One region of the Desulfosarcina sp. BuS5 genome, then DNA from elsewhere that is predicted to be linked to it. Evidence: riboswitches for the same ligand, from Rfam matches in the RefSeq annotation. Region 1 holds a riboswitch; each other region holds the start of a gene.

Region 1 (5,369 bases):
TATTTTAATATAGGCCATGTGGGAAGTGCTAAGATACCTTGAATCATCCCAATTCTGCAGCGGGAGTAAATCAGGCCGCGGCAAATGACAGGAACCCGGGGCAAGAGATCCGGCAATCGCTTCCAATATTTTATCAAAAGCGCCGGTTCCCAGGAAAATATCGACTTCAGGCAGAGCCTCCGTAATTTTTTCTCTAAATCGTTCCGGCAGGCATCCGGCTGCAATAAGCTTTTTACATTTCCCTGTTTGCTTAAATTCTGCAAGCTCAAGAATGGTATCTATAGATTCATTAATAGCAGATTCAATAAAGCTGCAAGTATTTATTATTATTGTGTCAGCTTCTCCAGGATGCTCAGTTAATACAAAACCGGATTTCAAGAGTTTTCCGAGCATAAGCTCGGTGTCAACCAGGTTTTTTGCGCAGCCTAAATTGGTGATATGCAGCTTCAATGAGCACCCTTTATTCCGACTTCTTCAAAGGTTTTGATTTCAGCCAGCACACGGGTTGCAGCGTCTAAAATCTCCATGGCTACCGCAGCGCCCGTACCTTCTCCAAGTCTGAACTTTAAATCGAGCAAAGGCGACAACCCGAGCCGGTCAAACATAAATTTGTGACCAGCTTCCACTGAATTGTGGCTTGCAAAGAGATATTCTTTTGTAAGCGGCGCAAGCTCGCATGCAATAAGAGCCCCGGCTGTGGAAATCAGACCGTCACAAATAACAGGGATCTTCCGGCCGGCGGCTCCGATAACGAGTCCGGCCAAAGCGCCTATTTCAAATCCGCCTAATTTTGAAAGCACATCAACAGGGTCATCAGGATTCGGCTTATGCAGCTCAATCCCTCTTTCTATTACCTCGATCTTATGCTGCAGCGTCTTGTCATCTATGCCTGTGCCCCGGCCTGTAAGTTTTTCAGGCTGAATACCTGAAAAAGCGGCTATAATCGCAGTTGACGGGGTTGTATTGCCGATACCCATGTCCCCGGTTCCGATTATATCGACGGGGCCCTGTTTTAGTAATTCATCAACTATTTCTATACCCGCTTCAATAGATCGTACTGCCTCATCTCTTGTCATTGCAGGTTCCACAGCCAGGTTCCCGGTTGCTTTACGGATTTTTTTATGAAAAATCGGCAGATCCTGCTCAAAATCATGGTTCACCCCAAGATCAGCCACAACTACCCGGGCTCCGGCATGGTGTGCCAGCACACTGATGGAAGCTCCGCCATTTACAAAATTATAAACCATCCGAGCTGTAACTTCCTGTGGGAAGAGGCTTACTCCTTCTGCGACAACACCGTGATCACCGGCGCAGGTAACGATAACCTTTTCGGTCAATCTAACGTCTAATACGCCTTTTATGCCAGCCAGTCTGGCGGAAAGCGGCTCCAGAACACCGAGGCTTCCCGCCGGGCGGGCCTGCTGAGCAAGACGATCCAGGGCTTTTTTGTATATAATTGAATCCGTAGATTCAATCCTGTTAATTGTCTTCTCAAGTATTTTCATTTTTATCTTTGTGTTGAAACCTTGTCGCCTGCAATATCAGTCATAAAGACTTCCATTCCTTTTTTCATGGCACAAAAATCACCGCACATAGTGCATGTCTCTTCTTTGGAAGGCTCCCTGCTTTGACGTACAGATCGCGCCACATCAGGAAACATCAAAACCTTTTCAAGGTCTCCCCAGCGCATATCGCGTCTGGCTTTTGCGGCTTTTTTTTCATTTTCACGCCGATCAGGATATTTAGATATATCTCCGATTCTCACTGCGATACGAGTCACCCTGACACCTTCGCGCACGTCATCCTCATTGGGCAGGGCAAGGTGCTCAGCCGGGGTGATGTAACAAATAAGATCGGCTCCGAATCTGGCGGAACTGGCGGCGCCGATCGCAGCTACAATATGGTCATAACCTGCGCCGGTATCTGCAGGGAGCGGGCCTAGAACATAGTAGGGAGCATTACCGCTCATCCTCTTCTCAAGCATTATATTACCCTCAATCTCATCAAGGGGCACATGGCCCGGGCCTTCGACCATCATCTGGCATCCCATTTTTCTCCCTTCTTCGGCAAGCTCACAGTTTATTATCATCTCAGCCATTTGAGCGCGGTCATGGCTGTCGTGTATGGCTCCGGCCCGTATGCCGTTGCCGAGTGAAAGAACGGCATCATATTTTTTCATTATTGCGCAGACCCTGTCAAACTGTTCATAAAGAGGGTTCTCCCTGCCTGTTCTGTCCATCCAGGCAACCATGAATGTACCCCCTTTTGATACCAGACCACCATATCTATATCCCTGTTTGCGCAGTCTTTCAATCGTATATTGGTTAATACCGCAATGGATCGCCATAAAGCTTAAACCATCCGCCAACTGTTTTTCAATAAGATCAAATAGATATTCAGGGTCGAGTTTGCCTGGATCTTTGTATTTCCGGGCCGCTTCACAGAATGCCTGGTACAGGGGAACGTTCCCTACAGGGAGGCTGGTATTTGCAAGAACCGCCCTGCGGATTGCATCAAGATCACCGCCGGCGGAGAGTTCCATAAGGGTATCGGCTCCTTCTTCCCGGGCTGCTTTGGCCTTGCGAATTTCAGCATCAATATTACATATATCCGATGAAGTGCCTATGGATGCATTAACTTTGGTTCTAAGCCCTAGGCCTATACCGACAACATTCTGATTTATACGGCCGGGATTATTCGGGATAACGATTTCACCGGAAGCCACCCTCTTTAGTATAATTTCAGGTGAAAAGTTTTCATCTTTCGCGACCTTTTTCATCTGGGCTGTAATAATTCCTTGTTGTGCGAATTCAATCTGGGTAGTCATAATTATACTCCTTTTTATAAAATATGACCCGCCGGAAATTAAAAAAGGGCTCCGGCAGAACATAACTGTTCTACAGAACCCTTTGCCATCGAATTCTACAAAAAAATTCCCTGGTTCGTCTTCTGACTTACTGATAACAATCGACAGCGCCTTCCCAGGTTATTTTTCATAACCCAGTGACAGCAAGAAAATTTGCAAGCAATCGATATTTCAGATTACAGCGGCGGGACCGCCACGGAATTGCACCGTGTTCCGTTAACCAAGTAAAAAATTTAATTTATCTTATGATAAATAAGAGGTCAAGATTTTTCATGTAAGCCGCCCGGTTTAATTCTGTTTTCTGTTACTGATAGATTTTTTATTTCTGAATATAGAAGATGTAAAGTTTTCTTACTATCATCCAACCCACTTAGAATACTGGATTTTGTGTCTTCAAATACCTCCTTCAAATCAGTGAATAAGCTGTAATAATAGTTGATTCCTTCATTTAGATTCTTTGCAAAAGTTAACAGGTATTTTCCTTGTTTCTTTGTCATGGAAACTTTTGTTTTTTCTATTTTATTTTTTAGAAAATCAATGTAAATTTTTAGTTCTTTTATAAACATATTCGGACGATCGGTTCTTGTGATCATATTCGCTCTGCCGTAAATATGATCGGTGATTTCTTTTAAGCTCATTATTTTTGAGAAATACGCCATATTTGGACCCGGACAAATAGAGACTCCATCACCTTCAGCCTTCGTATCTATTTGATTCACCAACAATGCAGACGTACCTAACCCCACACAAAGACATGATTTATCAACTATTTTTTTAAATTTATTTTGGTATTCATCAGAAGATAGTCCTTCATTATCAAGTTTTTTTATTTTTAAATGTTGGTATTGACGTGAAGCCGTACAAATTTTGTTTTCAGTAAACTCTTTATTGGAAACAAGATATTTTTTAGGGCATGGACTACCAGGTTTTCCTTTTGCAATAAAAGATAATTTTGCAAGATCTTTACTGTTCCCTTTAAGATTATTGAAAGGAACGCCCAAAGGAGAGATATTGCTTAAATACAAATCATCTTCTTTAGCTTCTCTCAATTTATTCATAGTCGGCTTATCAACGTTAGTTACCTCCGGGACTAAAAGAAAAGGGGAGCCCCATCCAATGGAATCAAGTTGATAATGTTCGATTAAAAATTGATGTTCTTCAGCCGTACCAACACCACCTTGAGCAGTAATTTTTAACGGTAATTTTTTTTCAGGTATTGAACGGTTTTTGTTGGAAAGCGCCTGAACCAAGATTTCGTAAATTAATTTCATCAGTTCTTTTCGATTATCCCTGAATTCAGCTAATATAGGTCCCAAGAGATACCCATCTGTTGCAAAAGCATGTCCACCGCAATTAAGTCCTGATTCAACTCTGTATTCTGAAACCCACAGTCCTTTTTTAGCCAGAAATTTACCCTGGATCAAAGCCGATCTGTAATCACTGACCTTTAAAACAATTTTCTTTTTTAGTTCCCCATTTTTATCAGGATGGAAATCTTCAAATTGCTCTAAATAGCTATATAATCTAGGATTCATTCCTGCCGAAAGTATTATGGAAGATTTTAAATCGCTATTCGCATACCCCCTGAGCGCAGCATGAGCGTCATTGTATTTTATGGGTAATTTTTCATCATTAATATAGTTCCCCTTATCAATCTTGGTCATAATATTTACATCAATACTGCCCATTGACAAGTTGTCTTTTATCCAGTTTCCAACTTCATTTAAATCAAAATATTCTGCCGTTAACCTATTGAATTTTTGATTTATGCTTGAACTGTCAGGTAACATATTGAGGTATTCTTTTATCTTGTTACCTTTCTCAATAGTGACTTTTTTTAATTTCTCAAATTTTTTTTTTGCCAGGTTGTTCATTAAATTAAGATAGGACGTAATCCTTTTTGCTCTGAAATCCTCGGTTTTTTCTGTAATCTCATTATAAGGAATTTCAAATTTATCGCAGTACATCTTTCTTAACTTTTCAAGTAGAATGTCATCAACTAAAGAAATTACAGAATCAATTCCGTATTGAGAAACCTTTAATGGAGTATCAACAGTAAATCCGATTCCCATTACAGGAATATGGAATGAATGTGTTTTTGTCATATTTCCATTATTTCCTTCCAGTTCCCTTATTATTAATGTTTGTGAATAAACAATCTTAGGTATCCACCCTATGTCTGCAATTACCATTTTTTTTAGTCACATATCGAATTGATTTGTTGAGTTTGCAAACCATCAGAGCCTGAGCAACGCAGCTATTGAAGTTCAGTCCATTAAATTTATAACTTTATGAGGTATATATATAAAATTTTATTGATTGCCAAGAAGATTATTAACATCTTATACTTTGGATCCAGTAAAAAATAATAGAAGGGCTTGGCGGAGGGTATAATATTGGACAATATTGGCCGGTATTGACAAAATGACCGTTTTTTTTTGTTCTGTTTATATCTTCTATAAAAATTATTTTTTTGGGATAAAACCTGATCCAGGCGGCTGCT
Region 2 (5,369 bases), 1.0 Mb from region 1:
AAGTGCAACAGAAAGTATACCGCCTTTTTTGCCGATCTGTAAAGATCTGCAAAAAAGGTAAGGGTGAAAAGGTGCGGTAAGAGCGCACCAGTTCCCCGGGTGACCGGGGAAGCTTTGTAAACCCCACCCGGTGCAAGACCAAATAGGGGAGCGGCAAGGGTGGCCCGCCAAAGCTCCCGGGTAGGTCGCAAGAAATGCCGGGCAACCGGCATTTACAGATGAATGATCGTTACCGGAATGAGGGTAACCTCTTCCCGGCACAGAATTCGGCTTATGTACTGCTCCGGCCGTTTCATCAAGGAACGTCATAAATGACAAAAAATCACTTCACCAATATATCTTTTAAAGAAAAAACAAAGATCTTTTCAGAAGAATACCTGAAATGTTGTCTGTATATTTCTAATTTTGACATATCTCAATTTATATTTACGGAAAAACTCTTGCTCAAACTTGTCAGCTCATCTCAGATCCTTGAGGATTTCCTTGATTTTCACGGTGCCAGAAACAGTAAAAAGTGGTATTTTTACAGGGAGCTTACAGCTGCTGTAAGGCATTTAAGCCGTGGAAGCCTATATCAGAAACACATCTCAAAACGTTTAGATTTTTATATACTCGATAATGTAGAAGAGTTCAGAAAAGAAGGTTATACTACGCTAGATTTTTTAACTCAGACCTTAATCGATCTTGCACCTGTAATAATCGACGAGGCTCGCAGGCTTAACATACCAATCCCTGAAAACAGCTTTGAGCCCTCAGATTTTCCCAGCATTGTCACAAACGAGATTCTGGATTACGATATTGATGATGCAGACAGAGATCAACAGAAAAAAAATATTGTAAAAATAGCGAGTGACTTTCTTCAAATCATACGGGAATTTGAGCCATGGGAATCTTATGGGCCGCGAACGTTAGAGGAGATCAAAGAAATTGTTCCGGAAAAGGTTAATGAGGTGCTTGTAGGCCGCTTTGAGATGACGATTCACAATTTACAGTCCTCATTTGACACATATGTAATACACGGTGGTCTCAGGTTCGGAAACGAAAAATTTAAAAAATTACGCGGAATTTTTTCCGTTGTGTTTCACCTTCTCCAAACAACCAGCCGGCTCTTACATTTCTATGAACGGCATCTGTACGATGCCGGGTATAAAAATATTTATAAACATGTTCAGGGCCTCCTTTCCGACATTATCGATCCTGACGCATTAATAGACCGCACCATAAACTATGGTCTTTTTTATACCTGTTATTTCCTTTCCGCCGGTAAAAAGATAGCCAAGGAAATACTTAATGAAAATATAGAAAAATCTTCCATAACTGTCGGAGTGCCGGTGGAACTCGGCTTTCACAGCAGACCAAGCATGATGGTTGCTAAAATTGTGCAGCATTACGGCGGTAATGTAGAAATGTGTGTGGGAAATGATAGATTTGACGCCGGCAGCGTGCTTGATATACAGTGGGCTGGGGGTAAAATACAAAAAGAAAATATTGAGGAAGTCACCTTTCAAGGAGATGTGCGCTCTCTACATGATATTAAAATTCTTGCCCGTGTCAATTACGGGGAAGACTCCATGGGAAAGGGGATACCTCTTCCGAATGAATTAAAGCATCTGAGATAGCTATAAATTTTTAGATAATTAATTGCACAAGGCCAGAGGGAGGAAGGCGTATTGTAATACTCCGACGACCGATAACGCAGTGAAATTATTTATGTGGAAATTTATATTATGGTTTCAGCAATAATAGTCGCAGCAGGCCGGGGCATCAGGATGCAGAGTACCCGGCGCAAACAATACATTGAAATTGCCGGCATACCCATATTATCTCACACTCTGCGAGCGATTGATGCATGCGATTCGGTAAATGAAATCATCCTGATAGTCCCTGGGGAAGATATTGATTACTGTTATAACAATATAATCAGCAGCACAAATCTTTCAAAAAAAATCAGACTGGTTGCCGGAGGAGCTGAAAGGAGCGACTCTGTATATAACGGCATACTTGCTGTAAAGGATTTTAATAGTTTAGTGCTTATTCATGACGGAGTCCGCCCCTTTATCCGTCCTGAAGAGATTGATGCCTGTATATCCGCAGCAGAAGATTCCGGGGCAGCCATTCTGGCCGTGCCTGTTAATGATACCTTAAAGAGTGTTGATGATTCCGGAATTATAGATAAAACTCTGCCAAGGGAGAGAGTCTGGCTTGCACAAACTCCGCAGGTTTTTAAATATTCCATCATAAAAGATGCTCTATATAATGCAATTAAATCGAATTATTCAGGAACAGATGATGCCTTCTTTGTGGAACATATGGGAAAAAAAGTTAAAATTCTTAAGGGCAGCAGGTTAAATATAAAAATAACGACTAGGGAGGATCTTCAATTGGCTCAAGCAATAATTACCTTGACAGAAACATGAATCAAACATAAAGTTAATTAAAGGTGCTTTTATAAAGCTTAAAAGGGAATCTCGTATAGATTTTCAGATAATTAATTACACAAGGATAGAGGGAGAAAGGCGTATTGCAATACTCCGACGACCGATAACGTAGTGAAATTATTTATGTGGAAATTTATAGAAGCGAGAGTGGTCCCGCCGCTGTAATCGGGGACGAAATCTGCATATGCCACTGTCTGATTAGAATCGGATGGGAAGGCGCAGTGATTAGAATGATCCGAAAGCCAGAAAACCTGCCTTTAATGATAGATAGTTTATTCTGCGGTGAAACAGAATAAATGATAAGCAAAGGGCCGATAAACTGGGTAAAGCCCTTCAAGCCGTATAATGGTTTGAAGGGCTTTTTTTATTTCAAGGTGCAATACCGCCCGTCCCGGCCCTTTAACGCGGGACCTCCGAAAAATTTATGAAAGGGGGTGAATCTTGATGAAAACAGGAATAATAGTATATATCGCCGGCAGTGATTTGCCGGATAATGCTGTCGATCATAAAACAGCCGTCAGCAATCTTAACATTGAAGCTGACAGGCTTGAATTTGTATCAGCCACATCCGGCCACTTTGATATAAGCGATGCCTGGTGGTCCCTAACGGTTAAAGGTATGCAAAGAATTATATGCAAACTGGCCGAGTTCACCAGTTTAGGAGACCTTAAGCTGACCGGGCGCGAGCTCAGATTGTGCGGGTAACTTTTCCGGCATTACCCATAGGGTTTCGTCTACATAATTTCACTGCGTATCGGTAAAAACCTTCGGTCGACGTACCACCAGTACGCCTTCTCCAGGTTTTTACCTCTATCCTTGTGAAATTAATTATTAATCGATAAAAAATATTTTCTTTCTTTGGGAGGAATAAAATAAAAAATGAACAGTAAAAGAATTATCCAAGCCGCAGTTCTTATCGTAATCCTTGCCTTTGTCTGTATCTCGGCGCATGCACACGGCGACAACCGTCCCATGAAAAAAGGAATTCTGCTGGTAGCCTTTGGATCAAGCATACCTGAAGCGCAGGTATCTTTTAAAAACATCGACAACAAGGTCAAAGCCGCCTATCCTGGGATACCTGTGCGCTGGGCATTTACATCTTCCATTATACGCCATAAACTTGCAAAACAGGGTAAAAATCTCGATTCCATTGCAATAGCCCTTTCAAAAATGATGGAAGAAAATTTTACGCATGTGGCTGTACAGTCACTCCATACTATCCCGGGTGAAGAATATAATGACCTGATTGCGACAATCTCGGCCTTCAAACATATTCCCGGCGGATTTGATAGAATTATTGTTGGGCAACCCCTTATATCAAAACAGGAGGATATGGAAAAAGTTGCAGATGCCATTATTCAGAATATCCCCAAGGAGAGAAAAAAGAAAGATGGAGTGGTTTTGATGGGACACGGCACTCCGCACCCGGCCAATGCATTTTACGCGGCCATGGCCTATAATCTTCAACAGAGTGACTCGAATATAATTGTAGGGACAGTGGAAGGGAGCCCGACAATTGACGACGTAAAAAAGATGCTGCTTGCAAAAAAGATAAAAAAAGCATATTTAATACCATTTATGTCAGTCGCTGGCGATCATGCCAGAAACGATATGGCAGGTGATGAAGATGATTCATGGAAATCTATTCTAACTAAAGCCGGGATCAAATGTGTGCCTGTTCTTAAAGGTTCGGCTGAATTCGATAATATTGTCGATATCTGGGTTGACCATCTGGAGTTGCCTTTGGAACATTTTAACCATTAAGACAAAATATAACCCCTAACAAATAGAACCGGAATACTGAGCTATTGCCGGTTCTTTCTATTTTAATTGAGCGTTCATTCACAAATGACTTTAAACAAATTAAGAAAAACAGTCACAAGTTCAACCGGCGTCCATTTATTTTTACTTGGAATTTTTCTGTTTACAGCCATTATTGTATCATCCGGATCAGGTTATATTAATATAAACTTTGCAGATGTTTTCAAAATTATTGCTTCCAAAATTACCGGAAACAGGGATTTGCTTGAAGAAATGAACAAAATTTTCCCGGTAATAGTTCTTGATGTGCGTCTGCCGAGAATCTTAACTGCTTCCATTGTCGGCGCCGGCTTATCCATATCAGGGGCAGTATTTCAAGGGATACTCTTAAATCCCCTGGCAGACCCTTACACCCTGGGAGTATCCGCAGGAGCGGCTTTTGGCGCTTCGATTGCTATCCTGTTTAACATCAATCTTTTTACGATAGGCCTCTCCTCCTGTTCAGTGCCTGTTTTTGCCTTTGCCGGGGCCATTGCGACCCTTTTTTTTGTTATTTTTCTGGCCTCTTCAAACAGCTCGGCAACAAGGCCGGGGCTCTCTTCAAACAACCTGATCCTTTCCGGAATTATTGTTGCGGCAATATTGTCTGCCGGAATCAGTTTTTTGAAATATCTGGCTGATGAGCAGGTCTCTATTATAATCTTCTGGCTGATGGGGAGCTTTGCGTCGAGCGGATGGCTGGATATACAACTGACCCTGCTGTTTGTATGCGCAGGTTTTTTAGTATCCTTTTTTTTTGCCAGAGATCTCAACCTGATGGCCCTGGGTGACAGGACAGCTTCCTCGCTGGGCGTGGACACAAAAAAGGTAACCCTTGTGCTTCTTGTAACGGCCTCTCTTGTCGCGGCAGTTTGCGTTTCTGTTTCCGGCATTATCGGCTTTGTGGGCCTGTTGATTCCCCACATGACAAGAGCTGTGACCGGGCCCGACAACAGGAGACTTATTCCTGTTTCCATGATGGCCGGAGCTATTTTGCTTTTATGTGCGGATACCCTTACAAGGGCTGTCTTACCATCAGAGATTCCCATAGGGGTTCTCACGGCTATGATAGGAGGTCCTTTTTTCTGCTACATATTTAAAAAACGACAAATCTCCGGAACCGGAATATGA
Region 3 (5,369 bases), 430 kb from region 1:
TCTTGATCCCGGAGATTTATGGCGTGCCAGAGCTATGGAAAACGGATTTTTCCTGGCTGCATGCAACCGCACCGGGCAAGATCTTGTAATGGATTGCCGTAAATCGGCCTCATATCTTTTTGATCCGGCAGGTGATCTTCTTTTTGAAGGGAGGCATGAAGATTCCCGTTTATTTATGGCTGAAATTCCTCTTGATAAAAACGGAAAACTTGCAGGAATTAAACGGCAAACTATTCTGGCAAAGCGGAACCTATTGTTTTACCGGTCAATCTATCTTGACCGCCGGCTTGTCAGTGATCTGACGGATTATTATGAACTTCCGCAGCCCGGAACCTTGAATCTTGAACTTGTTGTGCCTGAAGATGGAAAATTTGACGCGGCATCGATTGAAAAGAATATGGTAAAATATAGAAATAAAGGCCCGATTTTTTATCTGCTGCCGGAAATGAACGCCGGTGATTTTAATTTGAGCAAAGTGAAAAGACTGGCTGAAAAATATCAAACCGGCTTTGCAGTTGCAGTAAAACGCAGCAAGGGTTTGGTAGATTATATCCTGGTTACCTATGATGAAATCCTGAAATATACTATTGGAGATTCCGGGCAGAATACCGAAATTCCTTTTCCTGTTATTAAATCCGGAACAGCCAAAATTGCAATAGTCCCTTTTGAATATTTTAAACATCCGGAGCTTGCCCTTGCGCTGGCCAAGACCGGGTGTGATCTGGTTCTCTTGCCCCTGGATCAGCTTGATTTTAAAAAGAGACTTTCAGCAAGAATTAAAACCACCGAAAATATTGCCGTGGCTGTTTGCGCCAATAACGGGGCAGCGTTTTATATGCCGCCAGAGGGGCACCTGCTATGGAAAAAAAAATTATTCAAGGGTACTGGAATATTTTCATGCGAAATTGATACGGTCAAAACCAGGAAAAAAAGTTTTCAGGACAGGGTCGATTTTGAGCTGATTTTAGGCGCCGGCGGGTGAAGTTGGGATGCAAAGATGCAAAAATGCCAAGTTATTTTTTATCGAGCCCTATGGGAGATTCCTTAAATCGCGCCTGGCTGATAAACTTGACTTAAGTTAAGGACTTAATTTAATTTTGATGCACTCGTAAAAAGCTGCTTTATGCCGCTTAGCCGCATCCTATTAAATTATTTTACAAAATTACAGATATTTGTTATAAAAATATTGTAAAATATATAGCCTATAATATTTGGGCGTTTTTTTATCTTGAGTTTCGTGTTGAATTAATAGGGAACCTCGTGTGAATCGGGGACGGACCCACCTCTGTAACCGGGAACGAAACCTGCAATCGGCCACTGGATAAATTCCGGGAAGGCGCAGGAAGTAGGATGATCCGGAAGTCAGAAGACCTGCTCATGATATACAGAATATAGGTTTGGTTTTTAAGGGGAATAGTAAGAACCGAACATAAGCTATCGGGTAAAGATGGGAATCCCGAAGCCTGGTTTATTAACCGGACTTCGGGATTTTTTGTTTCAGGGTACAGGTTTAATTTTTCACAATTATTAAGGAGGCAAGTATGTGTGGTAATTGGTTGAAAATTTTATATTTCAGCGGAGTCATCAGTACCATGATAATTGCTGACGTCTTTGCGGGTGAGCAGGCTTATGTCATGGACGAAATGGTGGTAAGCGCCACCAAAGATGAAAAAAAAGTATTTGATGTGGCAGCGCCTATGGAGGTGGTTACATCAGGGGAAATTGAGAAAAACACACCAACAACTCCGGGACAGGTTTTACAAAGACTGCCAGGTGTTTCCATGTCAACATCGGGGATATGGACAACCATTCCCACCGTCAGGGGATTAGGTCTGAGCCGGACACTTGTTTTGATTGATGGAGTTCGGGAAAGCAATAATATCTGGAGGCAATCAGATCCGATGGCTCCTATTATTGATATGGGAGAAATTGAAAGAATAGAAGTAATAAAAGGCCCTGCTTCGGTCTTGTATGGCACCGATGCTTTAGGGGGCGTGATAAATATCATTACCAAAAAGCCCTCTTTTGCGCTTAAGGATGAATGGACTTTCAGCAATTCAGCGGAAGGCCTCTATTCTTCAGTTAACGAAGGCTGGTACGGCAGATACCGCTTGAGCGGAGGCGGATACGGATTTGATTTTATGCTGAGCGCTGCGGGCCGGGACAATGATAATTATGAGGATGGCAATAGAGATGATGTAAATAATTCACAATTTAAAAACCAGTCTTTTGATTTGAAATCCCATTATTATTTTAATCCGGATCATTTTGTAACCTTGACCATAAGGGATAATGAGATTGATGATATGGGAGTTACGTTTAAACCGGATTCTCCTTATTTCCGTTATACCGAATATGATAACCAGACCTATAAATTAGCCTATGATGGAAAAAATATAGGTTTTTTTGATTCCATCCATTTTGATGCTTTCCATACAGAGCAGGAAAGAAGAGTTGAGGGAAAGGCCTTTTCAGATGCCAAGCCGATGTATTCTTTGAAAACAAGCCATGTTAATACACACTCAAGCGGTGTCAACATGCATAACTTTATTAATATAAAGGGAAACCAAAGGCTGCTTACAGGTTTTACTTATTCACATGAAACATCAAACTCAGACGAAACCTTAAAGAGCTTTAAAATTGCAAATGATGCGCAAGCACTAAATCTGGATTTTGAACCGATACCCGATGCAGAAACTGATTTGTATGGCATTTTTGCCCAGGATGAAATTTTCATTGGTGATAAAACCACCCTGACCCTTGCAGTTAGATATGATCATATTGAAACGTCCAGCAAGGACTTGCCGTTTAAAGTTGTAAAATATACCCCGGGAGGGCCTGTAGAAACATTGGATAATATTGAGGTGTCGGATGAAAAATTCGATGCATTTACTTATAATCTTGGGCTGTTATACGCATTGACCCCCAATATTCATCTTACGGCCAATGCCAACTCAGGATTCAGGGCGCCTACGATTATGGAGCTGTATGCCATCCGCTGGGGAGCAACAACGGCTTATTATGGAAACCCGGAGCTTGATCCGGAACAATCATATAATTTTGACCTTGGCGTTAAACTGAATTATCAGAGATTCAGAGGCATGTTTAATATTTATTACAATCAGGTCAAAGACCTTATAAGTGCAAAAATATTTCCCAATGACTTCTGGATGGGCAAGAAAAAAGAAATCTATATCAATATAGCCGATGCGGAACTCTATGGTTTTGAAGCTTCCTCCGAATATGATCTTCTCGAATGGATGACGCTTTTCGGCAACCTGGCCTACGTTACAGGTGAAGATACTGAGAACGATGACTATTTAATAGATATTCCGCCTTTAAATGGTTTGGCAGGTGTAAGGTTTCATTTGGAGAATGGCAAGAAAAAATACTGGCTGGAACTGGAAGCACAGATTTTTGACAAGCAGGATCACACGGCTCCCTGGGAGGATGATACAGCAGGCTATTCCGTTTTCAATATAAGAAGCGGAATGAAACTCCCTGCCGGTTATTTTGAAAATATTACCCTTACCTTAAATGTTGAAAATCTTTTTAATAAACAATATCATGAGCATCTGAAAGTGAAAGATAACCATAGTCCTTGCCCCGGCCTGAATATCCTGGCCGGCCTCAAGATTGAATTTTAAAAGGATTTATTATGTTAAAAAAATGTCTATTAACAATAATTGCAATTGCGTTATCAGCAATATCAACAACTGTTTATTCCATGGCTGCCAATCCATGGCCTGAATTTTACAGTCAGGCGCCTGAAATTCTGATCATTGATCCCATGGCCGTGATGGCAGGTTCAATGCCCGAAGGGGCAAACATGCTTACCATTAAATTGACAGATGTGGCTCTTTACAGTGGTCGTATCTGTCCCAGCATGGCTGCCGGATATATGCTTACAAAAAAGGCCATGGATGCTCTTTATCCGAACAGCATCCCTCAACGTGGGCAAATCCGTGTTTCCGCAACGGCTGCTGCCACTGAGCTTATGGAGGTTACCTCATACATCACAGGAGTACGTCCGCTTTACGGCCGTGGTGAAATCAATGCTTGCGACCTGGTGATTGATCCTTCTTTAAAACCAAAAAAATACGGTCAATATGTAATGGTGTTTCAACGCAAAGATACAGGAAAAGCAGTAAAAGGAGTTTATAATAAATTTAAACTCATTCCTGAAAAAAAAATAAAAAAAATAAAAAAAATTTCAAAAAAAATATTACAAGGCAATGCTTCACCCCGGGAAAAAGAAAAAAACTGGAGCATACTTAATACCATGGTAGAAAAAGTCCTGATGGAAACTCCTGAGGGCGTAATAGAAATTATACCCATGGAAGGGTACCAATTCCCTGAGTCTCCTGAAAAATGACACAATTGAGGTAAAAAAAATAGAACATAATGAAAAAAAGAGATTGTTATTTAACAAACACTAGAGCCAAGGCATGCCTTGTCTTTAAGGTGATTTTTTTATTTTTGTTTTTCTTAAATCCTGCCGGGATATCTAAATTTGCCATGGCTTCTTCCTTGCAGGCTCCATTACACCTGAAAATTGCCGCAGTTGACGGACACAGCACCATAAGCATGATCAAAATGTTTGTGGAACACCCAACGTTGGGAAAAAATGTTGTTGCTGAATATGAATCTGTCAGATCCCCGGACCTGATCGCGGCCAAAGCCATCTCGGGCGAGGTTGATTTTATAATTATGCCCACCAATATGGGGGCAAAATTATATAATAAAGGGGTTCCTTGATGCAGTTTGAGATTTGTTCCAACCCTGGCTGCCAAAAAGGATTTGGAGACCTTTTTTCAGATTCTATTTGAATTTTCTCCGGAAACCATCGGCGGCAGGATACCTGATGCGGATTTCTATTTACAAAAATAATCTTACTGTTGCTTTTTCTCTGCTGGTTTTACTTGCGCTATGGAAAATACTCTCTTTATTGGTGGATGCAGCGATTATCATACCCTCACCGGAAGAGACACTTAAAGCCTGTTTTACGCTGCTGGTTCAACCCGATTTTCTTACCAGGGTTTGGCATACGGTTGCAAGAAGCCTGACCGGATTTTTTGTTGCTCTTTTTTCAGCGCTCTTTCTGGGAATTATCGGGGGTGCTTGCAGACCCGCGTTTATTCTTTTCAAGCCGCTGGTGAGTATCACCAAGGCTACGCCGACCATGTCGATTATTCTCCTGGCACTGATCTGGCTGCATACTGAAATTGCGCCGATCCTGGTGGGCTTTTTGGTTATTTTCCCCCTGCTCTATACCAACATTGTGGAGGGTATCAGAAACGTGGATGGTAAATTACTTGAAATGGCAAGGATGTATCAGGTTAAAAAGAAAAGAATTATAGCTGAACTTT
Region 4 (5,369 bases), 390 kb from region 1:
AGGCCAAAAACCTTGTAAAGCCTAAACGGGTCTCAAGATTCATGGCAGTGCCGGATGTGGTTATAATAGCTGGAATTTCCAGTTCATTAAGCATCGGAATTGCAGCTCTGTCCCAGGTCAGGACAAGCTCCGGTGATATTTCCTTGATTTTTTCATAATCAACCGCGCCGGCTTCCCCCACATAAGTGATTCTACCGGCTTCGAACCCTTCTCTGACTTCAGGCATTACCCAGTCCTTATATTCCCTGGTAACCCCGACAAGTGTATCATCCAGAACACCCAGGACCTTCAGCATGGCAATATTATAGGTGGAATAAGCTATTACCCGTCTTACCGGCACCTGGATAATCCGGTTTTTATTATAACCCGCAGGAGCTTTTTTACCTCTTCTGACCAGCACAAATATGCTCCCGTCTCCGTCTCTTATTTCATGGATACCTTCACCTGTTTCTTTTACTGAAAATTCACCAAAAGATTGAAACGAAGGGCTGCATCCTGAAAAAAGGATAATCGTCACCAAGGCCAAAAAGGCTGCCGCAATATTTTTATAAATTAGTAGTATTTTCATTATTATTTTCCATTCAAGTTTTATATAGACTTAAGGTCTATATAAACGGTAAAGATACATCAGCATACCAACCGCAAACATAATCATCCCGCAAAAGTAAAGATGGATGCCTGGATCGCTATGAATAATAAGGTTTACATATTCCTGTTTTTGCATACCTGTACGTGATTTAGGGGCAAAATCATCTAAATGGATACTGTAACCTTTAAACCGTGCCGGCCTGTTAACAGAAACAGTTTTTTTAATGGTAATTCCATTTTTATCCGTCAGTAATATTTCAGCTTCAGGATTGATTGCGCGATCCTGAAAAAAATCGAGCCGCTGCCCTTTATAATATTCTATATTTAATTTATTCAGTTTTATTTTATATCCCGTACCGGGAATAGGTATGCTTTTTTCGGGCAACAGGATATTGGCGGGCAGATTAACGGCAAAGATATAGCTCACAAGATAACCTGCCAGGATAACGACAAAAGAATAATGAATAATGTGGGGCGCAAAATTCAATATAAACTTGATTTGGCTTCGATAACAGGATCTGTTTCCAAAAAGGGTTATAACTTTATCGGTAGTACACACAAAAGTATTGACTGCCAGTAAAAACAGCAAAAATAGAAGCAAAAAAAACCAGGCTGTATATTGCAAATAATTTATTCCGTAAGTATCGAGCCATGCTATCAGCCCTACATCGTTGAGCGGAATAAAGATGCTGATATTAGATTCCAGACAGATAAAACCGGCCGACAAATCAACAACGAGGAGTATAAGCAAGGCGATTGTCAGATTAATGCCACCAGCCAGCTTCCATACTGCTTTTAAAAAATTAACCATCTTAGCCATTTTAAATCGGGCATCCTGAATATCCCCATTTCAGGGTAACAATTAAGAATAAAAACTAAAATTCCGCCGGCAGCAGCAAAGATAAGCCTCTTGTTCAGATTCCAGACCCGGCGCAGGTAGAGATGCAGAAAGCAGGTATAATAAAACCAGGTGGCCATAGTAGTAGTAATTGCGGGATCTTCCCAAACCACGGGGCTGCCCCATCCCAGATATGACCAGATTCCGCCCGCAAACATGGAAATTGTCCAGAATACAAAGCCCCAAACTACAAACTCTACCGTTCCGGCATCGCGTCCCGGGCCATTCTCCTTTGCCTGCTTGTTGGCAGAGATCAGCGCCTGCAATGCTTTCAGGGCAGCGATAAAAAAAAAACTCCGGCCGATAACTCCGCTGACAAAAAAAATATACGAAAAAATGGTCTTGGACATGATAAAAGGAAGGTAGTAGTCCTTGGGGAAAAAGAGCGCCGCAAGTGACATCAGACAGATCAGAACAGGCAGCATGGCTGACCACTGCTCATTCTTGAGCTTTGTCAAAAACAATATCACACCCAGACAGAGCGGAAGCAGATACATGCCGGTATTTAGGGGAAGCATGGGCCAGGCATGGTAATACTTGCCAAGGCAGGCTGATAAATTCGCTGCAAGTCCAACCCCTAAAAGAAATAGAGCAGATTTTTTTTGCTGCATTATTGCCGGAAAAGAACTTGCGGCATAAAAAAATACTGCGATTTGAAAAATGTTTTGTGAAATAAACAATGTTAATAATGCAAAAAAAAACCCGAACCGATATAATATCGATCCGGGGATTCCCTTTTTTATCCTTATAGATCCTGCCAGGCACTTCTGTCCACGAAGTTTGGCGTATATTACCAGGCAGGTCTTCTGACTTACGGATCATCCTACTAACCGCGCCTTCCCATCAAATTGCGACAGTGGCATTAATACGGTGTTCGTCCCCGATTACAGCGACGGGCTCGTCTCCGACTTTAACGGAGTTCCCTTTTAATCTTTAAAAAAGCACCTGAATTATAAAAAATTATATACCGAAATTAAAATAAAATGTCAAGAAAACAATTTATACCACCCCAATTCATGGCTGCAATTTCCTGCCGGATGAGATATATATACCCCTTGCCTTGTTCTTGAAATTACTTATGTGAACATCTATAGCTATTTTTCATCTTGTTCAGGCCTTACAGGAATAAATAATGCTTTTATCTCCGCCAGGCGCATATCCGCCTCTTTACCCAAAGGGCCGGGGGCAGTGGCGACTTTACGGATAATTTCAAAAAATTTCTGCCCCGCTTCTTCTCTTCCCACAAGCAGTTGCGGGATGGCTTCAACAGCACGACGTGCATCCAGCAGGATCATAAAAAACTGTTCACGGCAGGTTTTTTTGAATTCGGACAGATGGTTATCATGATGCTCGGCGCGGATGCGGCGGATCATTTCAAAACCGCGTTCGTCGCATGCGCCCTCCGGTATACGCACATAAATAAATCCGCGAATCAAAGCCTCTCGCGGACCTCCCTTGTCCATACCGGCCAAAATCTCTTTTTTGCGCTGCTCAATAAACGCCAGATGAACCGGATCGTGTCCTGGATGTTTGCGGGGCGGAGCGTCCGATGCGCGCAACCCCATGAGGGCTTGCAGCCAGTCTTGGCTGTAGATGCCAAAAAACATCTGTTCAGTCATCATATCACGCCAGTCCCGAAAAATGTTGAGACTTGTCGCCAAAAGATCGGAATATAGCGTCTGCCACTGAAGAAAGTGGTTATCCGGTTTAACCGGCTGACGATGCTCACTCACCCACTTTGCAGCCCATTCCAGCGGTTTCATCATAGGATTATGATCTGATAGTAGTTCATATCCCAGACGCAGCGGATGCAGACGACGCATCAGTTTGGCATTTTCTTCAGTGGTCATTGCACGCACCATCGGCTGTACCATTATTCGGTACAGACCATAATTGACATCCGAGAGCCGCTTAACTGTGGCGAAACAACGATTATCTTCCAAAGTGTTGCAACCCAAAGAGTGAATATCGTCCAACGTTCGTTTTTCAAAGCGTGAGATGTAGTTGCCTGTCACCAGATCCGGATTGACGGTGTCATAGTTTATTTTTTCGATCACCGCCTCGTACAGACCGGGTGGCAAACAGTCGATGAGATCAATATTGGAGGCAAACTCAAAATATTCCTTGCGAGCTACGTTGCTGGATACGAAGATGCCCAGATGGCCGGTATGTTCATGCACGCAGTAGACGATGGTCTGATTGGAGGCGTAAATATCATCAACACTCTGATACAGGTCTAAAATCCATCCGAGAGCTTGTTGGGGCGGGGTTATATCGTCGCCTTTAGAGCAAAAACAAACGATTGGCGAACTAATTTTGCGCAGATCGACGCTTATGTTATCGGAAGTGACGATCTCAGAACCGCTGAGTTTGTTGCCCAGAAAAAGATTGTCAACTATATACTGGATCTCCGCAGCGCTCAAAAAGACGTGGTCGCCCCACCAGCACTCAAATTCCAGGTAGCGCTTTGCTTCGGTGTCGATCCGGGAATAAAGATTATATTGTTTTTTCCAGAGCGTGTTGGCCGGATTCAGCCCCTCAAAATTTTGCACTAGCCAGGCGCCGTCGAAATTGCCATGTCCCAGATCACTTAATAATGCAGCCATCCAGCTTCCGCCCATCATGCCGCCGGTGTACCGCATGGGATTTTGACCGTGCACGCCTTCCCAATAAGAAAGCGGAGCCCCGGCCACAATTATCGGGCCGCAAAGCTCCGGCCGCGTCGCCGCCAGCAGCATAACCGCCCAGCCCGCCTGACAGTTGCCTATAACAACCGGTTTGCCATCCGCTTTAGGGTGCAGTTCGTTCACATGCGCTAAAAAATGGGCCTCGCCGCGTATAACCGCTTCAATGGTCTGATTCGGTTCAGGCATCGGTGTAAACCCTATAAAATAACAGGGATACCCTTCCGATAAAGCCACACCTATTTCGCTATCCGCCTTAAAGCCGGCAATACCGGGACCGTGGCCGGCGCGCGGATCAATCACCACAAACGGACGCTTACGATTGTCGATAGCGACGCCCTTGGGAGGAAGTATTTTAAGCAAACCGTAGTTAACCGGTTCAGGTAGTGATCGTCCGTTAATAAGCAGTTCATAGTCAAATTTCAGCACATCCGGAATATTTTTCGCCATGTGCTCCAAATACTGGTTCCCACGCCGGCGCATTATATCCCAGTACAAAACCGACCGTTGACCTGCGTCAATCATATATTCGGTCATAGAATTGAAAATTGAAAATAAGTTATCACCTATATTTGCTCCCATTATTTTGACCTCCTGTTAATCAGGAATTTATAAATTCAAAAACATTGTTTCTTTAATCTTATGAATATAATTTCAATGCGCTATGGATAATGTAGAAATCTATATTGATTCCCAAAAAAAATCAAATCCGGGTATATTGAAAGTGTAGTTTCATTATGATAACATTAAAGATAACAGAAAATTCAGTTTTGTAAAGGATATCCGGAAAGGGATAAATATGATAGAAAAAGCGATCATCATGGGAGCGGCCGGCAGAGATTTCCACAATTTTAATGTATATTTCAGGGATAATCCCCGCTACAGGGTCATATGTTTCACAGCAGCCCAGATTCCGGATATTGAAGGAAGACTTTATCCTCCGGAACTGGCAGGCGACTTATATCCCAAAGGGATTCCGATATATCCTGAAGAAAAGCTGGCCGGGCTGATACGGAAACATAAAGTAGATCTGGTTGTATTTTCCTATTCCGATGTTACGCATGAGGATGTAATGCACAAGGCTTCTATTGTTATGGCTGAAGGCGCTGATTTCACCATGATCGGGGCCGCCTACACCATGCTTAAATCAAACAGACCGGTTGTGTCGGTTTGCGCTGTGAGAACCGGATGCGGTAAAT

Evidence for each region. Region 1 has a riboswitch for cobalamin ahead of thiC (phosphomethylpyrimidine synthase ThiC). Riboswitches for the same ligand answer to the same signal wherever they lie in the genome.
Region 2: another riboswitch for cobalamin. It lies ahead of BuS5_RS01355 (hypothetical protein); the one in region 1 lies ahead of thiC (phosphomethylpyrimidine synthase ThiC).
Region 3: another riboswitch for cobalamin. It lies ahead of BuS5_RS08505 (TonB-dependent receptor plug domain-containing protein); the one in region 1 lies ahead of thiC (phosphomethylpyrimidine synthase ThiC).
Region 4: another riboswitch for cobalamin. It lies ahead of ccsA (cytochrome c biogenesis protein CcsA); the one in region 1 lies ahead of thiC (phosphomethylpyrimidine synthase ThiC).

Annotation. Positions count from the first base shown of each region.
Region 1 is NZ_CP087952.1:1,284,562-1,289,930, forward strand. Features, by position in the region: gene rimO (30S ribosomal protein S12 methylthiotransferase RimO) at 1-450, opposite strand, end outside; gene cobT (nicotinate-nucleotide--dimethylbenzimidazole phosphoribosyltransferase) at 447-1,505, opposite strand; gene thiC (phosphomethylpyrimidine synthase ThiC) at 1,508-2,827, opposite strand; cobalamin riboswitch at 2,923-3,106, opposite strand; gene BuS5_RS06455 (hypothetical protein) at 3,127-5,058, opposite strand.
Region 2 is NZ_CP087952.1:277,664-283,032, reverse strand. Features, by position in the region: RNA gene rnpB (RNase P RNA component class A) at 1-289, shown strand, start outside; gene BuS5_RS01365 (HPr family phosphocarrier protein) at 312-1,619, shown strand; gene ispD (2-C-methyl-D-erythritol 4-phosphate cytidylyltransferase) at 1,728-2,417, shown strand; cobalamin riboswitch at 2,422-2,711, shown strand; gene BuS5_RS01355 (hypothetical protein) at 2,883-3,143, shown strand; gene BuS5_RS01350 (sirohydrochlorin cobaltochelatase) at 3,318-4,202, shown strand; gene BuS5_RS01345 (FecCD family ABC transporter permease) at 4,287-5,369, shown strand.
Region 3 is NZ_CP087952.1:1,709,836-1,715,204, forward strand. Features, by position in the region: gene BuS5_RS08500 (carbon-nitrogen hydrolase family protein) at 1-982, shown strand, start outside; cobalamin riboswitch at 1,214-1,393, shown strand; gene BuS5_RS08505 (TonB-dependent receptor plug domain-containing protein) at 1,593-3,647, shown strand; gene BuS5_RS08510 (FmdE family protein) at 3,659-4,375, shown strand; gene BuS5_RS08515 (hypothetical protein) at 4,519-4,758, shown strand; gene BuS5_RS08520 (ABC transporter permease) at 4,865-5,369, shown strand, end outside.
Region 4 is NZ_CP087952.1:1,678,071-1,683,439, reverse strand. Features, by position in the region: gene BuS5_RS08385 (ABC transporter substrate-binding protein) at 1-568, opposite strand, end outside; gene BuS5_RS08380 (cytochrome c biogenesis protein ResB) at 599-1,408, opposite strand; gene ccsA (cytochrome c biogenesis protein CcsA) at 1,384-2,097, opposite strand; cobalamin riboswitch at 2,266-2,449, opposite strand; gene BuS5_RS08370 (DUF3141 domain-containing protein) at 2,581-4,752, opposite strand; gene BuS5_RS08365 (cyclic 2,3-diphosphoglycerate synthase) at 4,970-5,369, shown strand, end outside.